4 regions of the Brevibacillus sp. AG162 genome follow, and region 4 is predicted to be linked to each of the others. Evidence: predicted binding sites of a transcription regulator. Region 4 holds the regulator's gene; each other region holds the start of a gene.

Region 1 (3,170 bases), on a different contig from region 4:
ATGGAATTGCCAGAAGCAGAGGAAAACCTGCGTATTTTCAAGGAAAAGGCTCCAGATGTGAAGGTGTACGAGATCTCTGCTGCAACCCGTCAAGGCGTACAAGAATTGATGTATGCGATCGGGGATACCTTGGCGACGATTCCGGACAAGCCTGCTGTCGAGGAAGTTGCGGAAGTGGAAGAGCGCGTGGTGTTCCGAGCAGAAAAAGAACCAGAGGCATTCGAAATTACGCGTGATAACGAAGTATTTGTCGTCAGCGGTGAAAAGATCGAGAAGCTCGTACGCATGACGAATCTGAACAGCTATGATGCAGCCCAGCGTTTTGCAAGACAAATGCGCAGCATGGGTGTAGATGATGCTCTGCGCAAGCTGGGAGCAAAAGACGGGGATACCGTTCGGATCGGCAAATTAGAGTTTGACTTTGTGGAGTGACAAAAACCATGATTGATATCCCATCACTGAACCCATTTTTGGGGGATAAACGACTCCAACGCGGTGCGACGCTACCGCTAATCATCTCCAAGCAGGTGAAGACACCTGTCCAAGTTATGGTTGAACATGCAAAGGGCAGTTATCTCGTAGTTTCCTGTGAGATGAAGCCTGAAACCAAAGCAGAGCTTCTCGGATCAACTGTACGCATTCGTTGGGAAACGGATGCGGCAGTGAACACCATTGATTTGGAGGTAGTTTCCGAGCAAACGCTTTGGCCGATCAAGCTTTTAGGGATGATTCCGATTAGTGTAGGGGTAGAAATTACACAAAAGCGCAAGCAGGATCCCATCTCCCCCGATCTCGGTATTTCTGTCCCTTACAAGGTGATGGGAGCTAGACCGATCGAAGAAAAAGGCGAGGCAGTGTTGCTGAAATTCTCTCCAACCCGTCTTGTTTTGGGAACGGACGGTTATGTGTCGAAGGGCGATTTTCTCCACTTGTCTTTCAAGATACCGAAGCAAGCGCAGGAGATCGTCATGATGGCGAAAATCGTGGAAAAAACGTTCCAAGACAAACAATCGATCATTGAATTAATCTTTACGGATATCAATGAAAAGCATCATGAACTCATCAAAGATTACTATAAAAAGCTCTCAACTACCGCTTCTTCCTAAGGAAGCGGTTTTTTTCCTTTGATGTTCCCGTGAAGAAGGTATATAGTAGAGTACATAGAGTTCTAAATCGAGCCTGTTCACTTCATGATTTGTTGTGTACGCTTTCCTGAATAAATTCTTGTGAAATCATTCACTTTTGATTATTCGAATCCGTTGTCTGTTTCGCTTTGTGAAAAATGTTACAAGCAATTTTAAACCGGATTTTCAGGGAGAATAGCGGCCGTTACTCGTATGAACAGGCATCGAGAATGAAAGGCCTCTATTCCAAAGCAAAGGAGGACGTTTTTTTTATGTCTCAAACAACTACGCAACAAGCTCAAGCTGCTGCTGAAGTAGCAAGCACTGCTACTCTGGCACCAGCGCAGCAACAAGATGTACTCGATCAGTTGATGAAACCAGAAATCCAAGAGTCACTGAACGTATTGGTGGCGAACCTGCCTAAATTGGCGGAACTGACAACTCTTTTGACCAAAACATATGATCTGGTACAAACAGTAGCAAATGATCACGTATTGATCGACGACATCAAAGGCGGAATGGAAGAGTTCGTAAAACCGATCTCTGATAAAGCGAAAGGTATTGCGCAAGCAGCCATTGAGGCCAATGACCGTGTTCATGTAGAAGAGTCTACGATCGGTTTGTTCGGTATTCTCAAAATGCTCAAAGATCCGCAAGTACAAAAAACATTGCGTTTCGCACAAGCATTCCTGGAAGTAACCGCAGAACGTCAACAACAAAAACGCTAATATTTTTATTATGGAATGGAAGACAAGGACGGAGGATTGGGCATGGCGAAGCATATTCTGATTCTAGGCGGCGGTTATGGCGGTTTGCTCAGCGCATTGACTGCACGTAAATACATGACGGCTGAAGAAGCGTCGATCACGGTGGTAAACCGTTTTCCTACTCACCAAATCATTACGGAACTGCACCGCTTGGCAGTAGGAAACCTGTCTGAACAAAACGTGGCGCTCCCTCTGGAAAGATTGCTGCGTGGCAAAGAGATTAACCTCGTAGTGGACACGGTAGAAAACATTGGTCTCGATTCCCAACGTGTAACACTGGCGAGCGGCGAGTCCATTAAATACGATGCTTTGGTTATTGCGCTGGGTAGTGAAACCGCATTCTTCGGAATCCCAGGTCTGCAAGAGTACAGCTTTACACTGAAGTCTGTAGAAGAAGCAAATCGTCTGCGTGCACACCTCGAAGAGCGCGTGATTGAATACAAGACGAGCAAAAATAAAGCAGATGCTACCTTCGTTGTAGGTGGTGGCGGCCTGACAGGTATCGAGCTGGTTGGGGAATTCGCTGATATGCTGCCAAATCTGTGCCATAAACACGGCGTAGACTTTGCAGACGTATCCATCTACTGTGTAGAAGCAGGTCCATCCATTTTGGCTGGTTTTGCTCCTGACCTGGTTGAGCGTGCGAAAACGAGCTTGGAAAAACGCGGCGTTCAATTCCTGACAGGCGTACCTGTAACGGAAATGAAAGAAACCACGGTTTGCCTGAAAGATGGCGGTACCATCGAAACCAAAACAATGGTATGGACAGGTGGCGTACAAGGAAATCGCGTAGTAGCTGAGTGCGGCGTGGAAGTAAACCGCGGGCGTGCAACTGTTACAGAATTCCTGCAATCCACTTCTCACCCTGATGTATTCCTCGCAGGTGACAGTGCGGTCGTAATGGGGCCAGAAGGTCGTCCATTCCCTCCGACTGCGCAGCTGGCATGGCAAATGGGAGAAGTAGTTGGTCACAATCTCTTCGCGCACTTCAACGGCACCAAAATGGATACTTTCAAACCGGTATTCTCCGGTACACTGGGTAGCCTGGGCCGTAAAGACGCGATCGGAACAATCGGTGCAAGCCAACTGAAGCTGAAAGGCCTGCCTGCAACCTTGATGAAAGAAGCGAGTAACGTTCGCTACTTGACTCATATTAATGGTTTGTCCTCTTTGGCATACTAATTGAATCAGGAAAACCCGGGATCATGATGTCCCGGGTTTTTTTGTGCTTGTTTATCCGTTTCCGCTGGGGTCTTCAATCACGTTTGGGGACTGTGCC
Region 2 (3,170 bases), on a different contig from region 4:
AAAAGCTGCAGATGGAATTGCAAAAAGGGGGCTTCCGTTATGAAGAGTAAGCATGATCTAGACGATTTTCGTGAACTCACCGACTTGCTTACTGATCTGGAGCTGGATGACGCCACTCCAAAAGCCAACATATACAATCGGTTGAAATTCAAATTGGAATCAGGAAACATACAACTACCTGATAACAAAAAGGACGGGATCTATATGAAAACGAATAAATGGAAAGCTGCCACAATTAGTGCTGTTGCTGTTGTTTGCCTTTTAGGTGCATTCTCGACTACATCGTTTGCCCAAGGAATGCTCCAGACGATCTTGGCACGCTTTCAGGTCGGGAACATGGAAATTACCCAATACGATAAAGAGCTGCCTGCTGCACAGTCCAATACCCAAGGAATCGAGATACCTATAGAACACAAGGCCCCCCCACAGATGACATTGGAAGAAGCACGCGCAGCCAGCAAAATGGACTTTCCCGCACCGACATGGTTGTCAGAGCATTATTCCTATAAAAACACGGTCGTTCATGGCAAGGGTATGGTAGAAATTCAGTATGAAAAAGAGAAAGAGTTTATTTCCTTGTTGATTTCAAATGGTGGCGAAAACGGCATCAGCACGACAGAGGGTGTCAAGATTGAAACCATTGGCGGGAAAAAGGTTTATTTCGCCAACGGAATCGTGATTTGGGAGCATGAAGGATTTACTTACGAGCTGTATCAGATGGCAGAGAAGAGCTTTGATGCTGCGACCATCGGCAACATCATCGATTCCTTGTCAACGAAATCCGCCAAAAAATAAGCGGTTGTTACTTCACCACGTACCCAGGCACAACCGACTTCGAATGCTTTTCGAGGTCGGTGATCGTCTGGGTATTTTCATAATCTGCTAAAAAAGCAAAAGTGTGACTGAAAGGCTGTGGAGGAAGATATATTGAGAATTCGGGAATGAAAAAAGAGGATCAAATCTCCTCTCCAACTTTTCTACGTACGATAATCGCCGATGATAGGAAAATCCTAAACAGTCACAGAGTGTTAAAAATCATGTAACGAATCGGACACCCTCTAGGGTCAAAAGTCCTGCTACAATGATACATGACCGGAAGTATACAGGGTAAAACAAAAAACTCTCTCACGAAGATGAATGCGAAAAGGGGGTTACAAGAGAGAGAATCATTTGTGAATTTTTTCACATATATTTGTGATTATTTTCACAAAGTCGTCATAAATGCTGGTTTCCCCACTGGTATAATTCCGGTACATAAAGGCCAAAACGCGAATAGAAAGGGATCTTGTACATGGATATAGTGGATTTGGGACGACTTCAATTTGCGATAACAACTATCTTTCACTTTGTTTTTGTGCCGATTTCCATCGGGCTGTCATTATTAGTAGCCATTATGGAAACGATGTATGTGGTAAAAAAGAATGACTTGTACAAAAAAATGGCCAAGTTTTGGGGAACCTTTTTGCTGATAAATTTTGCGGTCGGGATCGTGACAGGGATTATGCAGGAGTTCCAATTTGGGATGAACTGGTCTGATTTCTCACGATTCGTCGGCGACGTATTTGGGACACCGCTAGCGATTGAGGCCCTCTTAGCATTCTTCCTCGAATCGACTTTTATTGGACTATGGGTGTTTGGTTGGGATCGTTTGTCCAAAGGAGTGCATCTCGCATGTATATGGCTCGTATCCATCGGAACGATTCTTTCGGCTCTCTGGATTTTGGCAGCCAACTCGTTCATGCAGCAGCCAGTCGGCTTTGCTATCAATAACGGACGTGCAGAGATGGTCGATTTCTTCGCTCTCCTTACCAATGGACAATTACTATATGAATTCCCGCATACCGTATTTGCGGCATTTGCGACAGGTGCCTTCTTGGTAGCAGGTATCAGTGCTTGGAAGCTGTTGAAAAAACAAGACGTCACATTCTTTGTACAATCTTTCAAAATCGCGATCGTGGTAGCATTGATTTCCTCGCTGGCTATTGCTCAATTCGGTCATGGTCAGGCACAGTATTTGGTTGCTACCCAACCGATGAAAATGGCAGCGAGTGAAGGACTGTGGGAAACAAGCTCGGACCCAGCTCCTTGGACGGTCTTTGCAACGATTGATCCAGAAAAACAAGAAAACGGTTTTGAAATAAAAATTCCTTATTTGCTTAGCGTTCTGACGTACAACTCACTTTCAGGTTCTGTACCGGGCATGTTGGAACTACAAGCAGAGTATGAGAAAACTTACGGTCCAGGAAACTACATTCCACCAGTTCGGACTACCTTCTGGAGCTTCCGCATCATGGTAGCGGGCGGTAGTGCCATGATTTTGCTGGCTTTGTACGGGGCATATCTCGCTTTACGCAAAAAGCTGGAACAGCCAAACAAGCGGTTCATGCAGTTGATGGTTGCGGGTATCTCACTACCATTCATCGCAAACTCAGCAGGTTGGATCATGACGGAGGTAGGTCGTCAGCCGTGGACGGTATTCGGGCTTTTGCGTGTTGAAGATTCGGTTTCGCCAAGCATTAGCACAGGAGAGGTATGGTTCTCTCTGATCGCCTTCACGACGATTTATCTCATCCTGCTCTGCGTCTTGGCTTATCTGTTTGCTCGTGTAGCCAAAAAAGGACCGGATATGGATAGTCATGAGGAAGTAGAGGATTTACAGCTCCAGGATCCATTTGATCGTGTAAGGGGTGAACGTTATGGAGCTTAATGAACTGTGGTTCCTGCTCATTGCCGTTCTGTTTACCGGATTTTTCTTTCTCGAAGGCTTCGACTTTGGTGTCGGCATGGCGACGCGCCTGCTATCACGAAATGATTTGCAAACGCGGGTTTTGATCAATACGATTGGCCCGTTCTGGGATGCCAATGAAGTTTGGTTGATTACAGCCGCTGGTGCGATGTTTGCAGCGTTTCCAGAGTGGTATTCCACGATGTTTAGCGGATATTATCTCGTGCTTACGCTGATTCTGCTTGCCTTGATTGGACGCGGGGTGGCATTTGAATTTAGAGGCAAGGGGAAAGGCGAGGCTTGGAAAAAGACGTGGGACGCAGCGATTCTGATTGGAAGCTTTGTACCGCCGATGTTGTTCGGAATGGTCTTTGCCAGCTTGGTGAAGGGGGTGCCGATTGATCAGAATATGGAAATGACTGCGGGCTTCTCGGACATTGTGAAT
Region 3 (3,170 bases), on a different contig from region 4:
ATCTTCTTGAGCATCACCAATCAACTGAATATGGAACAAGTCTTGCAGTACTTGCAGAACCCCGGGCTGAATGAACTCAGGCAATTTTGGGCCAATCCGTATATCTTGTATCCCCAGGCTAAACAGACCGAGCAGGATGGAAACCGCTTTTTGTTCAAACCAGGAAAGAACGATACTTACCGGCAGCTCGTTCACTTCACACTCGAAGGCATCGGCTAATGCTGCCGCAATCGTAATGGTAGAAACGGAGTTATTGCACTGTCCCAAATCAATATATCTTGGGATGTTGGTACCTGGCACGGTGCCGAAATCTACATCGTTAAAACGGAATTTTCCGCAGGAGGTAGTAAGAATGACTGTTTCTGGCGGTAAGGACGTAGCCAATTCACGGTAATACTCGCCTCCCTTGCCAGGAGCGTCGCAACCAGCGATGACGAAGAAGCGTTTGATCTGTCCTTCCTTGACTGCCTGAATAATTTCGGGAGCGATGCCGAGGACCGTTTTGTGATGATACCCGGTCGTCAACGTCAGTTCCGATTCGATGGAAACCTCAGGGAGAGACAATGCTTTTTCAATGAGCGGCGCAAAATCGTTATCTACAATTTTCGTCACGTTCTCCAAACCGGTTATATCATAGGAAAAGAAACGATCGGCATAGCTGCCTCGAATGGGCATTACACAGTTTGTTGTAGCCAGTATGGCGCCAGGAAATTTCTCAAACAATTGACGTTGATCGTACCATGCTTTCCCGATGTTTCCTTTCAAATGAGGATATTTCTTCAGTGCGGGGTAGCCATGTGCAGGCAGCATTTCGGAATGTGTATACACATTGATTCCTTTGCCTTCTGTCTGTTTTAACAGCTCTTCGAGAGCAAACAGATTGTGTCCTGTAACAACGATGCATTTTCCTTCTATTTTATTTTGTGAGACTGTGATTGGCTGTGGGACTCCGAAATGATCCGTATGGGCCCGATCCAAAAGCTCCATGACTTTTATCGCGGCTTTGCCTACTTTCATGGCCATTTGCAAATGTTCATCCAAGTTGAAATTCACATTCGTCAATGTAAAATAGAGAGCTTCCTGAGTAATCCCATCCACTTCAGGATCGATATATCCCAGTTGACGAGCATGTGTGGCATAAGCTGCAATCCCTTTTAAAGCAAAAATTATTGTATCCTGAATACTCGCAAGATCTTCATTCTTTCCGCAAACGCCGATGACCTTACAACCACCTGATGGAGTCTGTTCACATTGATAACAAAACATGTATAATCCACTCCTTCGATTCAAGATTTCGCTTTGATTATAAGCGGGTTGCCCGGAAGGAGCTGTGATTAAAATCACAACGAAACCAAACTTTGCCTCTTATCATAGTGGATGAAGAAGATTTCCCAAATGAGGGGTGTTGTTTATGGTACGAAAATGGCAGTTGCCGTTACAGACGTTGAGTCTTACGGTCGGTTTCATGGTATGGGTCATTCTGTCATCGCTCATGCCTTTTATCAAAGAAACCGTACCCATGAGTGCAAGCGAAGTAGCGTGGGTGACAGCGATTCCTGTTCTTCTAGGATCGTTGCTGAGAATCCCTGTTGGATATTGGAGTAACCGATTTGGCGCGAGAATTTTATTTAGCATAAGCTTTCTCTTGCTGCTGGCTCCTGTTTTTTATATTAGCCAGGCGACCACTTATACAGATTTGTTAATCGGCGGGCTATTTTTGGGGATAGGCGGAGCGGTGTTTTCCGTTGGTGTCACTTCTCTACCGAAATACTATCCGAAAGAGAAGCATGGTTCTGTAAACGGAATCTACGGTATGGGGAATATTGGTACAGCGGTAACCACTTTTGCAGCGCCCGTTCTGGCTAAATCGTTTGGATGGGCCTCCACTGTACAGATGTTCATGTTATTACTCGCGGGATTCGCTGCGCTTACCTTCTTGATGGGGGATAGAAATGAACCTAAGGTAGTGACTCCTCTTGGTCAGCAGATAAAGAGTGTCTACAAAAACGAAAAACTATGGTTAATCAGTTTGTTCTACTTTATTACGTTTGGCTGCTTCGTCGCTTTCACCGTTTATCTCCCGAATTTTTTAGTGAGCCATTTCCAACTGGATAAAGTAGATGCAGGTATGAGAACAGCAGGGTTCATTCTTTTGGCGACACTTGCGAGACCATTGGGAGGCTGGTTAGGAGATAGGTGGAACCCCTTCAAGGCATTGATGATTGTGTTTGCCGGGCTCGCCTTGTCTGGTATTGTCTTATCGTTTTCGCCATCGATTTTGATGTATACAGTAGGGTGCTTGTTGGTAGCGATATGTGCCGGAATCGGTAACGGTGCCGTGTTCAAATTAGTGCCGATGTATTTCTCGCGACAAGCGGGGATTGTAAATGGGATCGTATCTGCCATGGGGGGATTAGGAGGATTTTTCCCGCCGTTGATCTTAACGATGCTGTTTAATCTAACCGGACATTACGCGATCGGTTTCATGGCGTTATCTCAGTTTGCGCTGGCAAGCTTGGTCTTGGTGATGTGGATGTTTTATCAAGAGAAGCTGCAGCTCGCCGCCACCATTATGGAAAAGACGGGAGAGGCGATACTGATTACCGATACACGAGGAGTTATTAAAAGCGCGAACCATGCTTTTACGAAAGTGACCGGTTATGAGATGAATGAGGTGATTGGCAAGTCCCCCAATATTTTAAAATCAGGCAGGCAGGATGCCGACTTCTATCAAAAGATGTGGGACTCGATCAAAAAGAACGGCTATTGGCAAGGTGAGATCTGGAATCGCCGGAAGAATGGGGATCAGTATCTCCAATGGTTAACGATCAGCGCGATTCTGGACGATGCAGGAGACGTCGAGTACTATGCGGGCATGTTCAGCGAGCTCGTGGAGCAAAGACATGGATAAATCAGGCTGAATCACTTATAAAAAAAGTCTTGGACGGACAAGTCCAGGACTTTTTTCGTGTAGAAAAGTATGCAGAGTTTGCTCACATTTGGCAAATATCAGGAGGACAGTCATCACAATAAATCGCTTCTTTTAAATAGGCAAGGTCCTTAATCAAGATATGCCCGTGGGGAAGCAGATCGATGGAGTCCTGTTTTTTCAGATCGGAAAGCATCCGGTTGACACTTTCTCGTGTCAGGCCAATGAATTGCGCCAAATC
Region 4 (3,170 bases):
TTGATAGTAACAATCGGAGCAAGCTGGTGCGTCTGTTCCGAAGCATGGAGAGAAGTGTTCTGCTTGGGACGAGCAGCTTCTGGGAAGGTGTCGATATCCAGGGGGAATGGCTGAGCAGTTTAGTCATTGTTCGCCTCCCGTTTGCGCCTCCGAATCATCCTGTCTATCAAGGAAGGGCAGAGCTTTTGAAGGCAGAAGGAAAAAACGCCTTTATGTCTTTGTCTCTTCCACAAGCCGTTTTGCAATTTAAGCAAGGGGTGGGTCGATTAATTCGCCATCACTTGGATCGAGGGGTCGTGATCGTTCTCGACACGCGTGTAGTTGAGTCGAGATATGGACGCTCATTCCTTCAATCTTTGCCGCCATTTCAAATCGAAAGCGGTCCATGGCCAACACTTCGAGAGCGCATAGAGCCATTCCTTAGTATGCAATCCCTGTCAGATTCATAAAATGAAGCAATAGTCTCATAGGGATTAAGGTGATAAAATAAATGTTATGGAAAAAAGCGTGGCGTTGGTGGATTGTAGTTCTTAGTGCGATTTTCCTTTGCGCATGCTCGATTGATAGCCATTTGTATTTGCAAGAAGCAGCAGTGAAGATAGATGACCCGTTTGAAACGGAGACAGAACAGGAATTTTCGGGTCTCATTGTCACCTACTTGGCACTTCCGCATGGCGAGAGTACGCTTTTGCGAATGCCAGGCGGCAAAACGATGCTGATTGATACGGGTACGGCAGAAGATTGGCCCGTTCTTTCGGCACGCTTGGCAGAGCTCAAGATCACACGGCTCGATTATGTGGTGTTGACAAACGACCAGCCAGAGCATATGGGGGGCTACGCTTTATTGAGCCAGCAAGTGCTTGTAGATGCCGTCATTTTGCCCAAGCTGATCGCACCATCCATTCGCCATGTCGTGCTGCTTCGCGCCAACCACAAGCAGATGGAAGCAGAGCAAGGACAAGTACTCACTCTTGACCAAGAAATCTCCATGGAGGTTTTGCTCCCGGAAGAACCGTTATTTTTATCGCCCCAGAACAATTCTCTCGTTTTTCGATTAACACACGGCCAATTGCGATTTTTATTTATGAGTGCCGTGAATGAAAAAGCAGAAGAGCGACTGTTGGAACGGCAAAATGACAGACTGAAGGCGGAAGTGCTAAAGGTAGCCGGTCAGGGGAGCAATCAAGGCTCTTCGCAACCGTTTCTGACACAGGTCGATCCTCAGGTCGCCATTATTCAGACAGGCCGATCGCGGGATCAAATGAAAGACGGTCAGACGGAAGTCATGGAGCGCCTGGGTGAGTCATGGGCCGAGACGTACGTGACCAGCCACGACGGTTCCATTACCATTTTATCGAATGGAAAAGAATATCGGATTTTGAAGCAAAAGAATTAGGGGGGAAAGACCGAACGTGGCAAAACACGAAAAGATTTCAGAAGCGGTCGTCCGTCGTTTGCCGATTTATCTGCGTTACCTCAGTTATTTGCAGCAAGTTGAGGTGACCACCGTTTCCTCCCAACAGATGGGCAAGAATCTTGATGTGAATCCTGCCCAAATCAGAAAAGATCTTGCAGCTTTTGGTGATTTTGGAAAAAAGGGAATCGGCTATGATGTCGATTATCTGGTGGAAAAAATCCGTGAAATCCTGAAGCTAACGGATGAAATCCGTGTTGCTTTGGTCGGAGCTGGGCATTTGGGCCATGCCATTAGTAACTACAACGCTTATTTGAAAGATAACATGCGGATTGCGGCCATCTTTGACAATAATCCAGAGAAGCAGGGCAAAAAAGTCGCAGGTATACCGATTCAGCCTTTATCAGAGCTGGAAGAAACGATCGTAAGCAAGCAAATCAAGCTGGCGATTATTACGGTACCGGCACCTGCAGCGCAATCCGTATGTGATCAGTTGACTCAAGCGGGTATCAGGGGGATCTTGAATTTTGCCCCTACGACGATTCGCGCAGGAAAAGATGTTCGCATTCACTATGCGGATGTGACGTCCAACCTGCAAAGCTTGGCCTACTACTTGACGTAAGAATGGAGTGTATACTATGAAAAAGACGATCCTCATTCACGCAACAGTTATTACCGTTAACGAGACGAATGAAGTCATTTACGATGGTGCCGTAGCATTCGAAGGCAACAAGATTACATATGTGGGCCCAACTCCTGAGGACCTGTCGGAAGCGGGATACGATGAAGTTATCGATCAAAAAGGAGACTACATACTGCCTGGATTAATCAACACGCATGGACATGCTGGTATGTCTCTCCTACGCGGTTATGCAGATGATTTGCCGCTGCAACAATGGCTGGAAGACAAAATGTGGCCATTGGAGGCACAATTTACGGGAGACACAGTAAAATGGGGTACCCAACTGTCGCTTATTGAGATGATTCGTACCGGAACCACCACGTTTGTGGATATGTATGATCATATGGATGTTGTGGCGAAGGAAGTCGATGCAGCTGGAATGCGTGCCCGCCTTTGCAGAGGGATGATCGGTCTGTGCTCCGAAGAAGAACGTCAAACAAAGCTGAAAGACGCGACTCTTTTTGCAAAAGAATGGCATAATCAGGCAGACGGGCGTATTACCGTCATGATGGCACCGCATGCGCCGTACACCTGCTCACCAGAATTTATTACCCAAATTATCGAAAAAGCAGATGAGCTGTCCTTGCCGCTTCATATCCATATGTCTGAAACTGCATGGGAAGTCGGTCAAAACGAGAAGGACTACGGGCTGCGTCCAGTTGCTCATTTGGAAAAGCTGGGAATGTTCAATCGCCCAACACTTGTCGCACACGCTGTTCACTTAACGGATGAAGAAATCGACATTTTGGCAAAATACAACGTGAGAGTTTCTCATAATGTAGTGAGCAACCTGAAGCTGGCAAGCGGAGTTGCGCCTGTTCCGAAAATGTTGGCAAAAGGTGTCAGTGTATCGCTGGGTACCGACAGCTCGGCAAGCAACAACAATTTGAATTTGTTTGAGGAATTGAAACTCGCTGCGATCCTGCACAAAGGTGTGAACAACGATCCAGTAGCTGTACCAGCAGAAGAAGCCCTTCGCATGGCTACTCGTTATGGCGCAGAAGGAGTATTCCAAGAGGAAACGCTCGGAAGCATTGAAGTAGGCAAGCAAGCTGACTTGATCGTGCTGGATAG

Evidence for each region. Region 4 encodes Rex, which represses fermentation and respiration genes when NADH is low (regulators of the CRP and FNR family bind a similar motif). Its sites were predicted from a motif close to TTGTGAAATATTTCACAA; they were not measured.
Region 1: the regulator Rex is predicted to act here: its motif matches at 1,225-1,242, upstream of FB479_RS05860 (helical membrane plugin domain-containing protein).
Region 2: the regulator Rex is predicted to act here: its motif matches at 1,171-1,188, upstream of FB479_RS26925 (cytochrome ubiquinol oxidase subunit I).
Region 3: the regulator Rex is predicted to act here: its motif matches at 1,329-1,346, upstream of FB479_RS27580 (nitrate/nitrite transporter).

What each region holds. Positions count from the first base shown of each region.
Region 1 is NZ_VFNO01000002.1:215,773-218,942, reverse strand. It holds gene obgE (GTPase ObgE) at 1-432, shown strand, start outside; gene FB479_RS05865 (PilZ domain-containing protein) at 441-1,106, shown strand; gene FB479_RS05860 (helical membrane plugin domain-containing protein) at 1,397-1,852, shown strand; gene FB479_RS05855 (NAD(P)/FAD-dependent oxidoreductase) at 1,895-3,073, shown strand; gene FB479_RS30410 (hypothetical protein) at 3,125-3,170, opposite strand, start outside.
Region 2 is NZ_VFNO01000013.1:19,203-22,372, reverse strand. It holds gene FB479_RS26935 (sigma-70 family RNA polymerase sigma factor) at 1-50, shown strand, start outside; gene FB479_RS26930 (hypothetical protein) at 40-795, shown strand; gene FB479_RS26925 (cytochrome ubiquinol oxidase subunit I) at 1,292-2,707, shown strand; gene cydB (cytochrome d ubiquinol oxidase subunit II) at 2,697-3,170, shown strand, end outside.
Region 3 is NZ_VFNO01000013.1:159,209-162,378, reverse strand. It holds gene hcp (hydroxylamine reductase) at 1-1,266, opposite strand, end outside; gene FB479_RS27580 (nitrate/nitrite transporter) at 1,412-2,911, shown strand; gene FB479_RS27575 (Crp/Fnr family transcriptional regulator) at 2,994-3,170, opposite strand, start outside.
Region 4 is NZ_VFNO01000003.1:402,848-406,017, forward strand. It holds gene dinG (ATP-dependent DNA helicase DinG) at 1-449, shown strand, start outside; gene FB479_RS11920 (ComEC/Rec2 family competence protein) at 491-1,396, shown strand; gene FB479_RS11925 (redox-sensing transcriptional repressor Rex) at 1,413-2,036, shown strand; gene FB479_RS11930 (amidohydrolase) at 2,053-3,170, shown strand, end outside.